Regions from separate parts of the Janthinobacterium sp. 13 genome, predicted to be linked through region 2. Evidence: predicted binding sites of a transcription regulator. Region 2 holds the regulator's gene; each other region holds the start of a gene.
What was found. Region 2 encodes LexA, which represses DNA repair genes until DNA is damaged. Its sites were predicted from a motif close to ACTGTATNNNNATACAGT; they were not measured.
Positions count from the first base shown of each region.

Region 1 (6,043 bases), 1.0 Mb from region 2:
CAGTGCGGGAATCGTGAGGTAGATCAACAAGATGAAGAACAGGGTCCAGAAGACGGAGACGCGCGTTTCGTGCACGGACGGCGTGGTGTACGATCGCATCAGGATGTGGGGCAGGGCGGCCGTGCCCAGCATCATGCAGAACACGAGGGCCAGGAAATTGTTGCGCTTGATGTCGGATTGTTCCCGGTCGGCGGCGGGAAACGGCTGCGCGTGCGGAATGATCGGCTCGGCGCGTTTCTGGTTTTGCGCCTGCGCCGCCTGCCACAGCACGCGTGCCTCGTCCGGACTTTTCGGATAGGCGATCAGGTAGCGTTCCGCGTTGCGGATGTCGAACAGCGAAGCATTGCGCTGGCGCAAACTATCGAGCTGGCGCTGGGCCGTCAGATGGCCTTGTTCCCAGGAAGCGGGCAAGCCGTCGATGCGCGCCTGGTAGCTTTGTGCGCGCTGGCGGAAGATGGCGCGCACTTCGTTTTCTTTTGGATCCGTTTCCAGCACGTGTTCGCGCGCGCTCAGTTGCGGCAGCACCTTGCCGTAGGCGATCTGCGGCACGGGATTGTCCGCATGCTTGACCGACAGCCACATGGCGGGAATCAGAAAGGCGACGAGGATGATGATGTACTGCGCCACCTGCGTCCAGGTGATGGCGCGCATGCCGCCCAGAAAGGAGCAGACGAGGATGCTGGCCAGGCCCAGGAAGATGCCGACGGAAAAATCCACGCCCGTGAAGCGCGAGGCGATCAGGCCGACGGCATAGATCTGCGCCACCACATACGTAAACGAGACGATGATGGTGGCGGCCACGGCCACCACGCGCACGCTGGCGCCCCGTTTGTCGGTGCCGCTGCCGTAGCGGGCGGCGAGGAAATCGGGAATCGTGTACTGGCTGAACTTGCGCAGGTAGGGCGCGATCAGCAGGGCCACCAGGCAATAGCCGCCCGTCCAGCCCATGATGAAGGCCAGGCCGTCGAAGCCGTTCAGGTACAGGCCGCCGGCCAGGCTGATGAAACTGGCCGCCGAAATCCAGTCGGCGGCCGTGGCCATGCCGTTGAACATGGCCGGCACCCGGCGCCCCGCCACATAGTATTCGGTGACGTTCGAGGTGCGGCTGATGACGCCGATGGTGGCGTACAGGGTGATGGTGACGAGCATGAACAGGTAGCCGATCCACGCGCGCGGCATGCCTTCCTGTTCCAGTACCGACAGGGCCAGCAGGAAGGCGGCGAAACCGGCGGTAAACAGCAGGTAGTAGCGGCACAGGCGCGCAAAGAAGCTGCGTTGGCCGCTCATGCTTGCTCCTCGGCATGAAACGCCCGGTCGAGGCGCCGCATGCGCCAGGCATACAAGGCGATGATGGCCAGGTACACGAGCGAGGCGCCCTGGGCCGCCATATAAAAGGGCAGCGGCCAGCCGAACAGATTCAAATGTAACAGTTCGCGCGCATAGAACACGGTCAGGAAGCCCGTCAGCAGCCAGACCAGCAGCAGGATGGCCGTCAGGCGCCGCGTCTTGCGCCAGTGCACATCGAGGCGCGCCTGCAGCTCGGGGCTGGGCGTGCGCGCCGGCCGCGCGGGGGGAGCGGGTGGGCTCGGCTTATCCATACGTGATGTCATCCTCTTCTGGCGCGTCCGGCAACAGCAGGGCGATGCTCAGGCGCAGCAGGGTGCCCGGCAGCTTCGGCGACTGCGCGCGCGGATTGTTAAAAATATCGACTTCGGCGCCATGCTGCTGGGCAATTTCGCGCACGATGGCCAGGCCCAGGCCGCTACCGTCGACGTTGCTGCCGAGAATGCGGTAAAAGCGTTCGAACACGTGCGCCCGCTCTGCCTGCGGTATGCCGGGGCCCGTATCTTCCACTTCCAGGATGGCCAGTTCCAGGGTGCTGCGCACGCGCACCGTGACGCTGCCGCCAGCCGGCGTGTAGCGCAGGGCATTGTCGATCAGGTTGCTCAGCAGCTCGCGCAGCATCATGGCATTGCCGGAAATCATGATCGAATACGCGGGCTGCTCGAAGCCCAGGTCGATATGCTGGGCAAACGAGGCTTGCACCCAATCCTGCACCACGCCGCGCGCCAGTTCGCTCAGCTCGATCGGCTCGAACGCCGTGCCCGCCTGCGGCTGGTTTTCCGCGCGCGCCAGGGCCAGCAACTGGTTCACCAGGCGCGTGGCCGCTTCCGAACTTTTCGCCAGTTGCAGCAGCGAGCGGTGGATTTCGTCGTGGTCGGTCTGGCGCAGGGCCAGCTCGGATTGCATGCGCATGCCGGCCAGCGGCGTTTTCATCTGGTGCGCGGCATCGGCGATGAAGCGCTTCTGCATGTCGATCGACAGCGACAGCCGCGCCAGCATCTCGTTGAGCGAACCGACCAGCGGCGTGATTTCCTCGGGTACCTGGCCCGATTCGATGGGCGATAAATCGTCGGGTGGGCGGGCGCGTATGCGTTCCTGCAATTGCGCCAGCGGCGACAGGCCGCGCGCCAGGGCAAACCAGACCAGGGCCAGGATCACGGGCAGGATGATGAACTGCGGCAAAATCACGCCCTTGATGATTTCATTGGCCAGTTGGGCGCGCTTTTCCAGGGTTTCCGCCACTTGCACCAGCGCGCGGCTGGGTTCATCGTCGTTGCCGGAAGGAATGTCGAGATAGCTGAACGCCACACGCACGGGCGTGCCGTGGATGGTGTCGTTGCGAAACAGCACCATGCCGCTGCGGTATTTGTCGGGGTCTTGCGGCGGCGGCAGATCGCGGTCGCCGTTCAGGTATTCGCCGCGCGGGCCCACCACCAGGTAATACAGGGTGTCGACATCGTCGCCGCGCAGGAAGTCGCGGCCCTTGCCGTTTTTGTCCGGCACGTGGCGCAGCATCGCGCCATCGGCTTGCTTGACCTGTTGCGTCAGCACCGTCACGCTGTCTTCCAGCGCATGGTCGAACGGTTGATTGGCGATGCTCTTGGCCACCAGATAGGTGATGGCGATGCTCATCGGCCACAGCAGCAGCAAGGGCGCCAGCATCCAGTCGAGGATTTCGCCGAACAGCGAATGCTCGATGGTGTCATCCTGCTCCGTGGTGGGCGGCTCGAACCAGTCGTCGTCGTCCGCCTCGTCCACTGGCGCCTCGCGCGCCTTCACTTGCTGGCGGGTCCGCTGGCCGGGCTAGCCGATTCGCCCGCTTCGGCGTTCAGGCGCGCCGCTTCCGAGTATTTTTCCAGGCAGTATCCGAGGCCGCGCACGGTGGCGATGCGCACGCCGCCCACTTCGATCTTCTTGCGCAAGCGGTGGACATACACTTCGATGGCGTTGTTCGACACTTCCTCGCCCCATTCGCACAGGTGGTCGACCAGTTGCTCTTTTGAAACGAGGCGGCCCGTGCGGCCCAGCAGGATTTCCAGCAAGCCCAGTTCGCGCGCCGACAGGTCGAGCATCTGGTCGTTGATGTAGGCGCTGCGCCCCACCTGGTCGTAGCTGAGGGGGCCGTGCTTGATGATGGTGGCGCCGCCGCCGGCGCCGCGGCGCGTCAGGGCGCGCACTCTTGCCTCCAGTTCCGACAAGGCGAACGGCTTGGCCATATAATCATCGGCACCGAGGTCGAGGCCATTCACGCGTTGCTCGATGGAATCGGCGGCCGTCAGGATCAGCACGGGCAGCAGCGAGGCGCGCGCGCGCAGGCGGCGCAGCACTTCCAGCCCGGACATCTTGGGCAAGCCCAGGTCGAGGATCAGCAAGTCGAATTCCTGGGTGGACAGGGCCGTATCGGCCTCTTGCCCGGTCTTGACGTAGTCGATCGCATAACCGGACTGGCGCAGCGAGCGGGTCAGGCCATCGGCCAGCACGCTGTCATCTTCGGCAAGTAAAATACGCATGGTGCACTTCCTATGCTTGCGACGGTAGAAGCTTGTATTGTGTTTCATTTTCCGCAAGGTGGCGAATTTTTGTGAAAAACAGGGTTGTATTGATCTGTTTCAAAACAAATCCACGTTCCGCTTGCATTGATCACTGTTTTTTTATACAGTACTGTCTGTGTAAAGAATTTAACCCACTGGCGCTATCGCAGGCCGAGCGATTCACGTGAATCGTCGACTGTAGAACGGCTGAAAGAACATATGGACGATAAAAAAGCTGTAGTACCCGCATCGGAAAAAGCCAAGGCGCTCGCCGCCGCACTGGCGCAGATCGAGAAGCAGTTTGGCAAAGGTTCGGTCATGCGCATGGATGCCAGCGCACCGATCGAAGAAGTGCAAGTCGTGTCGACCGGTTCGCTCGGCCTCGATATCGCGCTGGGCGTGGGCGGCTTGCCGCGCGGCCGCGTGGTAGAGATCTACGGCCCGGAATCGTCGGGTAAAACCACCCTGACCCTGCAAACCATTGCTGAAATGCAAAAACTGGGCGGCACCTGCGCCTTTATCGATGCCGAGCACGCGCTCGACGTCGGTTACGCGCAAAAGCTGGGCGTGAACCTGCATGAACTGCTGATCTCGCAACCGGATACGGGCGAGCAGGCGCTGGAAATCTGCGACGCCCTCGTGCGTTCGGGCAGCGTCGACCTCGTCGTCATCGACTCCGTGGCCGCACTGACGCCACGCGCCGAGATCGAAGGCGACATGGGCGATTCCCTGCCGGGCTTGCAAGCCCGTTTGATGTCGCAAGCCCTGCGCAAGCTGACCGGCTCCATCAACCGCACGAATACCCTGGTCATCTTCATCAACCAGATCCGCATGAAGATCGGCGTGATGTTCGGCAGCCCGGAAACGACCACCGGCGGCAATGCGCTGAAATTCTACGCCTCCGTGCGCCTGGATATCCGCCGCACCGGCTCGATCAAGTCCGGCGATGAAGTGATCGGCAACGAAACCAAGGTCAAGGTCGTCAAGAACAAGATCGCGCCGCCGTTCAAGGAAGCGCACTTCGACATCCTGTACGGCGCCGGCACCTCGCGCGAAGGCGAAATCCTGGACCTGGGTTCGGATGCCAAGATCGTGGAAAAATCCGGTTCGTGGTATAGCTACAACGGCGAACGCATCGGCCAGGGCAAGGACAACGCCCGCGCCTTCCTGCAAGAGCGTCCGGCGCTGGCCCGCGAGATCGAAAACAAGGTCCGCGCTTCGCTGGGCGTGCGCGAACTGCCGCCGCTGGCTGCTGAAAAGCCGGAAAAAGCGGATAAAGCTGCCGACAAGGCTGCCAAGGCTGCGGAAGCCAAGGCCGCCGAGTAAGCGACAGTGGCGGGGCCCGCCTGGCCCGCCGGCGGCAGCTTGCCGCATAAAAAAGTTCTACAATGATTGCCGCCCTGCGCCTGTGCGCCTGGCGGCAATTGTGTTTTCAGTCCGGTGTGGTAAAGATGGGATACGGGTATGGCAGCGGTACAACTGAGCCTGAAGGGCAGGGCGCTACGCTTTCTGTCGATGCGCGAACACAGCCGCATGGAATTGCGGCGCAAGCTGCAGCGCCATGCGCAGGAGAGCGACGATGTGGAAGCCTTGCTCGACAGCCTGGAGCAAGCCAACTGGCTGTCGCAGGAGCGTTTTTCCGAGTCGCTGATCCACCGCCGCTCGGCCCGTTTCGGCAATAGCCGCATCATGGCGGAATTGCAAAGCCATGGCATTGGGGGCGAGGCGTTGCAGGAACTCAAGGCGGGCCTGGCCGAAGGGGAAGTGGCGCGCGCCTGCGAAGTGTGGCGCCGCAAATTTGGTGCAGTGGCGCAGGATGCCGAGCAGCGCAACAAGCAGATGCGCTTCCTGATGCAGCGCGGCTTTTCCCAGCGCGCTGTGCAGGTGGCGTTGAAGGGACTCGAGCCCGACGAGGACTAAGGCCGTCGTGCGCGCACTGGCGCTCCCGTATGCCGCCAGACAAGGTCGCTTTGCCGCTCCTGCCGTCTGCTTTGCGCCCTGGCCATGACGCGGCCGTCGCGCCGCGCGGCCGTGAACTGCGCTTTCAAATGCCCTCTGTTCGCGCTACTGGGCGCCCGCGATATCGGGTATTCTGGCGCTCGAACCCGGTGCGCTGCGTGCACCGCCACTGATCGAGACAGGAAGCGCAATGAGCAACTGGAATGCCG
Region 1 is NZ_PEEQ01000001.1:3,693,354-3,699,396, forward strand. It holds gene CLU94_RS16165 (sodium:solute symporter family protein) at 1-1,287, opposite strand, end outside; gene CLU94_RS16170 (DUF4212 domain-containing protein) at 1,284-1,598, opposite strand; gene CLU94_RS16175 (sensor histidine kinase) at 1,591-3,123, opposite strand; gene CLU94_RS16180 (response regulator) at 3,120-3,854, opposite strand; gene recA (recombinase RecA) at 4,095-5,201, shown strand; gene recX (recombination regulator RecX) at 5,340-5,795, shown strand; gene CLU94_RS16195 (class I SAM-dependent methyltransferase) at 6,025-6,043, shown strand, end outside.
Region 1: the regulator LexA is predicted to act here: its motif matches at 3,987-4,004, upstream of recA (recombinase RecA).

Region 2 (6,043 bases):
AGCGCCAGGCCACCACTGTAATTGCCAAATTTGGTGTACTGCCCCATGAAGGTGAGGCGGATGCTGCCGATTGGACCGTTACGTTGTTTACCGATGATGATTTCGGCCGTTCCCTTGTCCGGCGAGTCGGGGTTATACACCTCGTCGCGGTAAATGAACAGGATCACGTCGGCATCCTGCTCAATAGCGCCCGATTCGCGCAAGTCGGACATGACAGGACGTTTGTTCGGGCGTTGCTCCAGCGAGCGGTTCAGCTGGGACAGCGCAATCACGGGGCAACCGAGTTCTTTCGCCAGGCCTTTCAAGCCCCGTGAAATCTCGGAAATCTCCGTGGCGCGGTTGTCGCCCGGCGTATTGGCCGACATCAGCTGCAAGTAATCGACGATGATCAGGCCCAGCTTGCCGCATTGACGCGACAGGCGGCGCGAGCGGGCGCGCAATTCGATCGAGTTGAGCGCCGGCGTTTCATCGATGTACAACTGCGCGTCGTTCATCTTCTGGATCGCATTCGTCAGGCGCGGCCAGTCTTCGTCATTCAGGCGGCCCGTGCGCAGGCGGTGCTGGTCGAGCTGTCCGACGGAGCCCAGCATACGCATGGCCAGCTGGGCGCCGCCCATCTCCATCGAGAACACAGCCACGGGCAAGCCGCTGTCGATGGCCACGTTTTCGCCGATGTTGACGGAAAACGCCGTCTTGCCCATCGATGGACGTCCCGCCACGATCACCAGGTCGCCCGGCTGCAGACCGGAGGTCATGCGGTCGAGGTCGATGAAACCGGTGGGCACGCCCGTGATTTCACTCTGGTTGTCGCGGCTGTACAGTTCGTCGATGCGCTCGACCACCTGCGTCAGCAGGGGCTGGATGGCGGTCCAGCCCTGGGCGCCGCGCGCGCCCTCTTCGGCGATGGCGAAAATCTTCGATTCGGCCTCGTCAAGCATCTGCTTGACTTCCTTGCCCTGCGGGCTGAAGGCCGTGCCGGAGATGTCGTCGGCGACGGTAATGAGTTTACGCAGCACGCCGCGGTCGCGCACGATCTCGGCGTAGCGCCGGATGTTCGCGGCCGATGGCGTATTTTGCGCCATGGCGTTCAGGTAAGCGAGTCCGCCCACATCATCGGCCTTGCCGAGCTGGGTCAGGGTTTCAAAAACAGTAATGACATCGGCTGGCTTGGAAGCGTTAACCATCTTGACGATTTGCTCGAAGATGATGCGATGGTCATAGCGATAGAAATCCTCCGCATGCATGAAGTCGGCGATGCGGTCATATGCGGCATTGTCGCGCAGCAGACCACCGATAACGGATTGTTCTGCTTCGATCGAATGCGGCGGAATACGGAGGGAATCCAGTTGCGGATCAGAGGGGGCGTTCATGGCGCGAATTATACCCGCTTCGGCGTGCTGGCAAAAATAAAGGGCTGAAATTGAGCGAAAAAAAGGCCACAAAAAAGCCGGGCGAACCCGGCTTTTCATAGTGCGGCAACGCTTGCGGGCCAGGCCCGCAGACGATTACGCGTTCGCGTCTGGAACGACAGCGATAACAACTTCCACAACCACGTCGGTATGCAGAGCAACCGAAACGTTGTGCTCGCCAACGATCTTCAGCGGGCCGGTAGGCATACGGATTTGTGCTTTTTCAACAGCAAAACCTTGCTTGGTCAGCGCTTCAGCGATGTCGAAGTTGGTGACGGAACCGAACAGACGGCCATCAACACCAGCTTTTTGAGCAACTTGAACGGTCAGGCCGCTCAGTTTTTCGCCCTGGGCTTGCGATGCGGCCAGTTTAGCGGCAGCAGCTTTTTCCAGTTCGGCGCGCTTGACTTCGAATTCAGCCACAGCGGTTGCCGTAGCACGACGTGCCAGGCGTTGCGGGATCAGGAAGTTACGTGCGTAACCGTCTTTGACTTTGACGACTTCGCCGAGGTTACCGACGTTAACAACTTTTTCTAACAGAATGATTTGCATAGTTCTTCTCCAGGAATATCTGACCGATTAAGCGTGGTGCAGATCGGTGTATGGCAGCAGCGCGAGGAAGCGAGCGCGCTTGATTGCGGTGTCAACTTGGCGCTGGTAGTGCGCTTTGGTACCGGTCAGGCGTGCTGGCATGATCTTGCCGTTTTCTTGGACGAAGTCTTTCAGCGTGTCGACGTCTTTGTAGTCGACTTGCTCAACGTGAGCTGCGGTGAAGCGGCAGAACTTCTTGCGTTTGAACAACGGGTTTTGCTGTTTGCGTTTTTCTTTAAGCTTGAGCTTATTTTTGTCGAACTTTTTACCGAATGCCATGTCAGGCTCCTGTATCTAAAATGCGCTAGTCAGAATTGACTGCACTAAAATCAATGATGTGAAACACCAAACTCTTGCTGTTGCGGCTCTTCCTTGCCAGGAAACCCGTGAACTGATACACCCCGCCCAAGCTTGCCTGGCTGAACCGGCCTGAGATTTCGCCAGCGGCTAGCGCGGCAACATCAAACTCGGTCAAACGGGCAATTCCTGCTTCCATCTGCTGCGAACTGTGTTGCAATACTGCATTCACAATCGGCAGCCCTGCCGGGGTATAGCGCAATATTTCGCGCTCGGCAATGATGGCGGTTACTTGTAGCTGGTTCAGCGCACGATCCTGGTCAAGAATTAAGCTGCTGCTGCGGCTGGAGCGGCTGCTGGTGCTTCGGTGCGGTGGCTTTTGGCCGCGTCTTCGCGTTGTACCGATTTCATCATCGGCGAAGGAGCTGTTTCAGCTTTCTTCATTTTAACGGTCAGGTGACGCAACACGGCATCATTGAATTTGAATGCTGTTTCCAACTCGACCAGGGTCTCGTTGTCGCATTCGATGTTCAGGCAGATGTAGTGTGCTTTAGGCAGCTTTTGGATCGAGTAAGCCATTTGACGGCGGCCCCAATCTTCCACGCGGTGAACCGAACCGCCGCGGGTGGTTACGCTGGCTTTGTAGCGTTCGATCATCGCGGGCACTTGCTCGCTTTGGTCCGGATGGACGATAAAGACTATTTCATAATGACGCATGCAAACTCCTTCAGGTCGGATTGATAATCGCCCACCCCGGCGTCAAGACGGGTGTGGGAAGGTCAGCCGAAGATTATAACCGCCTTTTGCAAACGTTTCAATCATTCCTTCCACATGGGCCCGAAAAGCCCGCGCGCCGCCGCGCTTTCCGTCCATGGACAAGTATTTCTTGCGAAATTCGCCCAAAACACGGAAATCCCCTTGCATAGTGAACGATACTGTACAAAAATACAGACTGTTCATATAGACAGCATTTTAGTATGCACCCACCGCTCATGATCAAGCTGACAGCACGACAAGAACAAATCCTGAACCTGATCAAGGACGCGATTGAAAACACGGGCTTTCCTCCCACCCGTGCCGAAATCGCCAATGAACTGGGTTTCAAATCGGCCAACGCGGCCGAAGAGCATTTGCAGGCCCTGGCCCGCAAGGGCGCGATCGAGATTTCTCCCGGCACCTCGCGCGGCATCCGCCTGATCGGCGCCGCCGCCGAAGCGCTGCCATCGAAGGTGCCGGCAGCGCTGCTGATGTCGCTGCCGCTGATCGGCCGGGTAGCGGCCGGTTCGCCCATCCTGGCGCAGGAAAACCTGGAAGCGAGCTACAACGTCGATCCGGCCCTGTTTTCGGCCAAGCCTGACTTCCTGCTGAAGGTGCGCGGCTGGTCCATGCGCGACGCCGGCATCATGGATGGCGATTTATTGGCCGTCAAGAAAGTCGACAGCGCCAAGAATGGCCAGATCGTCGTGGCCCGCATCGGCGACGAAGTCACCGTCAAGCGCTACAAGAAGACGGGTTCCGTCATCGAATTGCTGCCGGAAAATCCGGACTTCAAGGTGATTACCGTGTCGCCGGACGATGAGTTTGCATTGGAAGGTTTGGCCGTCGGACTCATGCGCAGTTGGCATTAAGAGGGAAAGCGCTTGCAGCATACCTGCGAGCGCTTAATTCCCATCCAATTGAGCACATCGGCAAGACTGACTTATTTGCTTGGCAAAGGACTGGTCACCCATTGCGGCGTGTTCGCGGTACGTGAGCGATTCAATTCACTCATTTCATTTTCTGTCTGAATTTTTTTATTCTCCGCCAAGAGATACGCCTCTGTTTTGGAGTGCCACTCATCGCGCTGCGCCAAGATATTTTTTGCCAGCTCACGCCCTTCGGCACTCACCCGCGCATAGGCGGCATCCATGCGCAGCTTGGCCTTTTCAAATTCCTGCTCATTCATCAACGATTCAATATCAGAAGGAATGGCTTTGCCAGGCGGCAAAGAAGCATTCAAATTACTGACGAAGCTGTTATAGCACGCCATCCAGGCATCAACACTATCGGCCACATCTCTGATTTGACGCTTGGTTTGGGAGAATGCAGGAATCACCGGGGTAACGCACTTGACCTTACTCAAGGCAACATCCTCGCCAGCATATGAGTTGACATAGTAATCAATGTCACCTTTTCGCGCGACACGGTTAGCCATAAGGACAAGCGCGGCTTCGGCATTCTTGTTACCCGCCTTGGAGGCCTGCCCAAACCATTGTCCGGCTTGCGCGGCATCGACAGCCACTCCTTCACCATACAAATACATCTCGCCCAAATGAAATTGAGCCTCGGCATTCCCGGCCTGAGCCAGCTTCTTGTACAAATCCAAGGCTTGCGGGTAAGCCTTGGATTGCAGGAATTTATTCGCATCCGTCAGGTCATCAGCATAGACAGCGCAAGAAAACAATAAAAAAACACTAAATACAATTTTTTTCATTCCCACTCTCCAATTGAGAAAAAGATACATATGCTTTAATTACACTTAAATGTAATCTTTTTCTCAAAAAAGTGAAACCTTATTCTTCTTCCAATGCGTGCTTGAAGTCTTCCAGCAGATCCACCTCATCCTCGATACCCACCGACACACGGATCAGCGACTCGGCGATGCCCATGCTGGCGCGCCGCTCGGCACCCATCTCGTAGAAAATCGTGTGGGCGACGGGAATGACGAGGGTGCGCGTGTCGCCGAGGTTACTGGCGGGAATGGCAAGATTAAGACGATTGAGGAAATCGAAGCAGTCGATGCCATCCTTCAATTCAAAGCTGAACAGCGAGCCATAGCTGCGGAACAAGTCCGTCGCCAGCGCATGCTGCGGGTGCGACGCCAGGCCCGGGTAATGCACGGCCGCCACTCTCGGATCGGCGGCCAGCATGGTCGCCAGCGCCAGGGCGTTCGAACAGGTGCGGTCCATGCGCAAGGCCATGGTTTCCGCGCCGACGGCGATATGGTGCGCCGCTTCCGGCCCCAGGGAGGCGCCGAAGTCGCGCAAGGCCTTGGCGCGGATTTGCGCGATGCCCCACTGTGCGGGCGCCGCCTTCTTGTAATTCTCGAAAATGTTCGGATACTGCGTCCAGTCGAACACGCCCGTATCCGTCAAGCTGCCGCCCAGCGCATTGCCGTGACCGCCGATAGATTTCGTCAAGGCATTGACCACCAGGCCCGCGCCCACGGCTTTCGGACGGAACAGGTATGGCGTCGTCATCGTATTGTCGACGATGTACAGGATGCCCTTCTCGCGGCACAAGTCACCGATCTTCTTCAGGTCGGCGATCTGCGTGCGCGGATTGGCAATAGTTTCTACGAAAACAATCCGCGTGGCCGGCGTGATGGCGGCCGCCACATTGGCCACGTCGGTGGCGTCGACGAACGACACGCCGATGCCCTGCCCCGTCACCGTTTGCCACAGGCTGTTGGTGTTGCCAAACAAAAAGGCCGACGACACGACATGGTCGCCCGCGCGCAGCAAGGATTGCACCACGGCGCCGATGGCGCCCATGCCGGTGGCGAAGCACAGGGTGGCCACGCCGTCTTCCATCTTGTTGACCTTGTCTTCCAGCGCGGAAACGGTCGGATTGCCCTGGCGGCCATAGCGGAAACCCGGCTCCTTGCCCTGGAATACGGAAGCGAGCTGGCGCGCATCGGCGTAACCAAAGGCCACGGAAGTGTGCACGGGCTTGTGCAGGGAGCCATGTTCGATGCCCTTGCGGCG
Region 2 is NZ_PEEQ01000001.1:4,696,238-4,702,280, reverse strand. It holds gene CLU94_RS20675 (replicative DNA helicase) at 1-1,370, opposite strand, end outside; gene rplI (50S ribosomal protein L9) at 1,506-1,961, opposite strand; gene rpsR (30S ribosomal protein S18) at 1,989-2,279, opposite strand; gene priB (primosomal replication protein N) at 2,305-2,604, opposite strand; gene rpsF (30S ribosomal protein S6) at 2,625-3,014, opposite strand; gene lexA (transcriptional repressor LexA) at 3,290-3,925, shown strand; gene CLU94_RS20645 (tetratricopeptide repeat protein) at 3,997-4,770, opposite strand; gene CLU94_RS20640 (cystathionine gamma-synthase family protein) at 4,850-6,043, opposite strand, start outside.

Region 3 (6,043 bases), 790 kb from region 2:
AGCAGGATCGTCAGGGCGATTTCATTCGGCGTCTTCTGGCGCTTGGCGCCTTCGACCATGGCGATCATGCGGTCGATGAAGGCTTCGCCCGGATTGACGGAAACGCGCACCAGCAGCCAGTCCGACAGCACGCGGGTGCCCCCCGTCACGGCGGAAAAGTCGCCGCCCGACTCGCGGATGACGGGCGCCGATTCGCCCGTGATGGCGCTTTCGTCGACGGAGGCCACGCCAGCCGTCACTTCGCCGTCGGCGGGAATCACGTCGCCCGCCTCGACCAGCACCGTCATGCCCTTGCGCAGGTCGGTGGCCGGAGTGGGCAGCCAGGAAGTGCCGTACTTCGGCGTTTGCATTTTCTTTGCCATCACCGTTTGCTTGAGGGCGCGCAGGGACGCCGCCTGCGCCTTGCTGCGGCCTTCGGCCAGCGCCTCGGCGAAGTTCGCGAACAGCACGGTAAACCACAGCCACACGGCGACGGCGACGATGAAGCCGAATGGCGCTTCACCCTGGCCATTCAGGGCCTGGATGGCCAGCAGGGTCGTGATGATGCTGCCCACGTAGACGACGAACATCACGGGGCTGCGCCACTGCGTGCGGGGGTCGAGTTTTTTGAACGCATCGACGACGGCGGGGCCGATCAGTGCGGAATCGAACAAGGTCAGGCTTGTGCGTGACATGGTAGCCTCTTATTTGATGAAAAGTTGCAGGTGTTCGACGATCGGGCCCAGGGCCAGCGCGGGAACGTAATTCAAAACGCCGACGAGCACGACAACGCCGATCAGCAAGCCGATGAACATGGGGCCGTGCGTGGGCATGGTGCCGGCATTGGCCGACAGGCGCTGCTTGGCCGCCAGCGAACCGGCCACCGCCAGCACGGGCACGATCACGCCGAAGCGGCCGAACCACATGGCGATCGCCAGCATCACGTTGTAGAACGGCGTGTTCGCGGACAGGCCGGCAAACGCGCTGCCGTTGTTGTTGGCCGCCGACGTGAAGGCGTAGAGGATTTCCGAGAAGCCGTGCGCGCCCGGATTGGCCACGCCCACCGTACCCGGTTCGACCATCACGGCGATCGCCGTGCCCGTCAATACGAGGGCTGGCGTAATCAGGATGGCCAGCGACACCATCTTCATTTCATAGGCCTGGATTTTCTTGCCCAGATATTCGGGCGTGCGGCCTATCATCAGGCCGGCGATGAAGACGGCCAGGATGGCGAACATCAGCATGCCGTACAGGCCCGTGCCCACGCCGCCGAAGATCACTTCGCCGAACTGCATCAGCAGCAGCGGCACCATACCGCCCAGGGGCATGTAGGAATCGTGCATGGAGTTGACGGCGCCGCACGATGCGGCCGTCGTCACCGCCGCGAACAGGGTCGATGAGCTGATGCCGAAGCGCGTTTCCTTGCCTTCCATATTGCCGCCCGATTGCAGGCTGCTGGCCTGCTGGTCCAGGCCCAGGCCTTGCAAGGCGGGATTGGCTTGCTGCTCGGCGCTCATCACACCGGCCGTCATGACGACAAAGATCAAGGTCATGGCGGCCAGCACGGCCCAGCCCTGGCGCAGGTCGCCCACCATGCGGCCAAAGGTGAAGCACAGACCGGCGGGGATGATGAAGATGGCCAGCATCTGCAGGAAGTTCGACAGCACGGTGGGGTTTTCATACGGGTGCGAGGAATTGGCATTGAAGAAGCCGCCGCCATTCGTGCCCAGCAGCTTGATCGATTCCTGCGACGCGACGGGCCCCATGGCGATCGTCTGCGTGGTCGCCACCTGCGCTTCCATCACGGGCTTGCCGGCGGCATCCAGCACGGGCTGGCCGTCGGCCGTCATTTTCGGCGTTTCATACGCCACGTGGTCGAGCAGGGTCACTTCCTTGTAGGCGGAGAAATTCTGGATCATGCCTTCGCCCATGAAGACGACGGACAGGGCCAGGGACAGCGGCAGCAGGATGTACAGGGTCGAGCGCACCAGGTCGACCCAGAAATTGCCGATCGATTTACCCGAGCGCGAGGCGAAGCCGCGCACCAGCGCAAAGATCACGGCGATGCCGGTGGCCGCCGAAAAGAAGTTCTGGCATGCCATGCCCAGCATCTGCGTCAGGTAGCTCATGGTCTGTTCGCCGCCGTAGCCCTGCCAGTTGGTATTGGCGACGAAGCTGACGGTGGTATTGAACGAGGAATCGGGGCTGACGGCGCCGAGACCCTGGGGATTCAAGGGCAAGAAGCCCTGCAGGCGCTGCAGGCCGTACACGAAGACGGCGCCCACGGTATTGAAGACGATCAGGGCGATGGCATAGCTTTTCCAGCCCATGGCCTTGTCGGCGGGCAGGCCGGACCAGCGGTACAGCAGGTTTTCCACCTTTTGCAGCCAGCCCAGGCCGCGCACGGGGCCATCGCCGGCCACCCTGGCCATGTACAGGCCCAGCGGATAGCCGGCGGCCAGCAGCACGGCCAGGAAAGCCACCAATAACAGTATCGATTGCGTCGTCATCACAGTTCCTCCGCCTTCAGCAGCGCCACCAGCAGGTACACGAGCAGGCCAGCCGACACGACGGCGCCCAGCACATAAAACGCGTTCATTTGACGCTCCCTAATTTGTCGCAGGCGACGGCAAAGCCGGCCGCCACGACGAAAAACACGGCAATCAAGCCGAGATACACGAGATCCATTCCCACCCTCATTCAGGTTTGTTTTGATAGTGAGCAGATTAGCCAAAAGGGTCTAAAAAATTCGTAAAGACTGGGGAGGCAGCTGTAAACAAGATGTAAAAACGGGCGCTTTACCGCATAAAATCCTTCACAATGGGCGCCAAACCACGCGCGCGGCGCACTGTTGTTGCCCTAGAGTAGCGCTATTGCTCGCGGGACAAGATAGAATGCGCGAGCGTCCGCACAAGGACGCCAAGCCTGCCGCACTGCCCTCCCCCAGTGACGCTGGACGGGATATACTGTATATTTATACAGTTATCGCCGCCGCTGTCACTGCGCCCCGCAGTGCCCTGGCCTGGCGTTCCAACCACTGTCTTTACTTAGCTTGAACACGTATGGCCACTAAAAAACCAGCATCCGACTACAGCGAATCATCCATCCGTGTCCTGAAAGGACTGGAACCCGTCAAGCAGCGCCCGGGGATGTACACCCGCACTGAAAATCCGCTGCACATCATTCAGGAAGTGATCGACAATGCCTCCGACGAGGCGCTGGGCGGTCACTGCACGCATATCGCCGTGACGCAAAACACGGATGGCAGCATCACCGTCGAAGACAATGGCCGCGGCATTCCCGTCGGCCTGCACCCGGAAGAAGGCGTGCCGACGGTGGAAATCGTGTTTACGCGGCTGCACGCGGGCGGCAAGTTCGACAAGGGTTCGGGCGGCGCCTATGCGTTCTCGGGCGGCTTGCATGGCGTCGGCGTGTCCGTCACCAATGCGCTGTCGACGCGCCTGGAAATCACCGTCTGGCGCAAGGAAAGCGACGGCAACGGCTTGCACCATATGGTGTTTGCCAACGGCGACGTGATCGAGCCCCTGAGCTCCCGCCCCGCCCCGCGCGACGGCAAGAAGTCAGGCACGCGCGTCACCGCCTGGCCCGATGCCAAATACTTTGATTCGCCGAACATCTCGCAAACCGAGCTGCAACGCCTGCTGCGCTCGAAAGCCGTGCTGCTGCCGGGCGTCACCGTCACCCTCACCAACGCGAAAACGGGCGATACGCAAACCTGGCAGTACGCGGAAGGCTTGCGCGGCTACCTGACCGAAACGCTGGCGCAGGTATCGAATGGCGAAACCCTGATTCCCCTGTTCGAAGGCGCGCAGTATGCGGGCCCGGACTCGGAAGGCTTTGCCGAAGGCGAAGGCGCGGCCTGGGTCGTGGCGTGGACGGAAGAAGGCGCCATCGTGCGCGAATCGTACGTCAACCTGATTCCCACCTCGAACGGCGGCACGCACGAATCGGGCTTGCGCGACGGCCTGTTCGGCGCCGTGAAAAACTTCGTCGAAATGCACTCGCTGCTGCCGAAAGGCGTCAAATTGCTGCCGGAAGACGTGTTCGCGCGCGCCTCGTTCGTGCTGTCGGCGAAGGTGCTGGACCCGCAATTCCAGGGCCAGATCAAGGAACGCCTGAACTCGCGCGACGCCGTGCGCCTCGTCTCGACCTTCACCAAGCCGCCGCTGGAACTGTGGCTGAACCAGCACGTCGACTACGGCAAGAAGCTGGCCGAGCTGGTGATCAAGCAGGCGCAATCGCGCCAGCGCTCGCTGCAAAAAGTGGAAAAGAAAAAATCCTCGGGCGTCGCCGTCCTGCCGGGCAAGCTCACCGACTGCGAATCGTCGGACATCACGCGCAATGAACTGTTCCTCGTCGAGGGCGACTCGGCGGGCGGTTCAGCCAAGATGGGCCGCGACAAGGAATTCCAGGCAATTCTTCCCCTGCGCGGCAAGGTCTTGAATTCGTGGGAAACGGACCGCGACCGCCTGTTCGCGAATAACGAGATCCACGACATCGCGGTCGCCATCGGCGTCGATCCGCACAGCGTGGGCGACTCGCCCGACCTGTCCGGCCTTCGCTACGGCAAGATCTGCATCCTGTCCGATGCGGACGTGGATGGCTCGCACATCCAGGTACTGCTGCTGACGCTTTTCTTCAAGCACTTCCCGGCCCTGATCAACAAGGGCCACATCTGCATCGCCCGCCCGCCCCTGTATCGCGTGGATGCGCCCGCGCGCGGCAAGAAGCCGATGCAGAAGATCTATGCGCTCGACGACGGCGAACTGCTCGCCATCGAGGACAAGCTGCGCAAGGAAGGCGTGAAACAGGGCGCCTGGTCGATCTCGCGCTTCAAGGGCCTGGGCGAGATGAACGCCGAGCAGCTGTGGGAAACGACGATGAACCCGGACACGCGCCGTCTGCTGCCCGTCACGCTCGGTGAAGTCGACCACATGGCCTCGGCCTCCCGCTTCAATATGTTGATGGGCAAAGGCGAAGCGGCAGGACGCCGCGCCTGGATCGAAGAACACGGCAATGAAGCGGAGGCGGATATCTGATGATCATCGGCATCGACCTGGGCACCACCAACAGCCTGGTCGCCATCTGGCGCGACGGCAAGGCTTCCATCATCCCGAATGCGCTCGGTGAACACCTGACGCCGTCGTGCGTGAGCATCGATGACGACGGCACCGTGCTGGTGGGCCGCGCCGCGCGCGAGCGCCTGCAGACGCACCCGCAGCTGACGGCGGCCGTCTTCAAGCGCTACATGGGCAGCGAAAAGAAGATCACCCTCGGCACGCAGCAATTCCGTCCGGAAGAACTGTCGTCGATGGTGCTGCGCGCGCTGAAGGAAGATGCCGAAGCCTTTTTGGGGCACAAGGTCGAGGAAGCCATCATTACGGTTCCCGCGTATTTCAGCGATGCGCAGCGCAAGGCCACGCGCATCGCCGGCCAGCTGGCGGGCCTGCGCGTGGAACGCCTGCTCAACGAGCCGACGGCCGCCGCGCTGGCCTACGGCATCCGCGACAAGGAACAGGAAAGCAAATTCCTCGTCTTCGACCTGGGCGGCGGCACGTTTGACGTGTCGATCCTGGAGCTGTTCGAAGGCGTGATGGAAGTGCGCGCCTCGGCCGGCGACAATTTTCTGGGCGGCGAAGACTTCGTCACCGTGCTGGTCGACGCCTTTTTGGAAGGCAGCGGCTTGCGCGACGCCGCCGGCAGCCGCCTGTTCGACCCGCGCCAGCAGCAGCTGCTGCGCGATGAAGCCGAGCGCGTCAAGCGCCTGCTGTCGGAACAGCCGTCCGTGCGCATGGCCACGCGCTACCAGGACAAGGAATACAGCTGGGAGATCAACGAAGACAAGCTGGCGCAATTGTGCGAACCGCTGCTGGCCCGCCTGCGTCTGCCCGTGGAACGGGCGCTGCGCGACGCCACCATCCGCGCCGCGGAATTGAATGAAGTGGTGCTGGCCGGCGGCGCCACGCGCATGCCGCTGGTGCGTAAACTCGTCTCGCGCATGTTCGGCCGCTTCCCCGCCATCCACCTGGACCCGGACGAAGCC
Region 3 is NZ_PEEQ01000001.1:3,904,044-3,910,086, reverse strand. It holds gene kdpB (potassium-transporting ATPase subunit KdpB) at 1-674, opposite strand, end outside; gene kdpA (potassium-transporting ATPase subunit KdpA) at 684-2,489, opposite strand; gene kdpF (K(+)-transporting ATPase subunit F) at 2,489-2,578, opposite strand; gene CLU94_RS17110 (DNA topoisomerase IV subunit B) at 3,042-5,039, shown strand; gene CLU94_RS17105 (molecular chaperone HscC) at 5,039-6,043, shown strand, end outside.
Region 3: the regulator LexA is predicted to act here: its motif matches at 2,945-2,962, upstream of CLU94_RS17110 (DNA topoisomerase IV subunit B).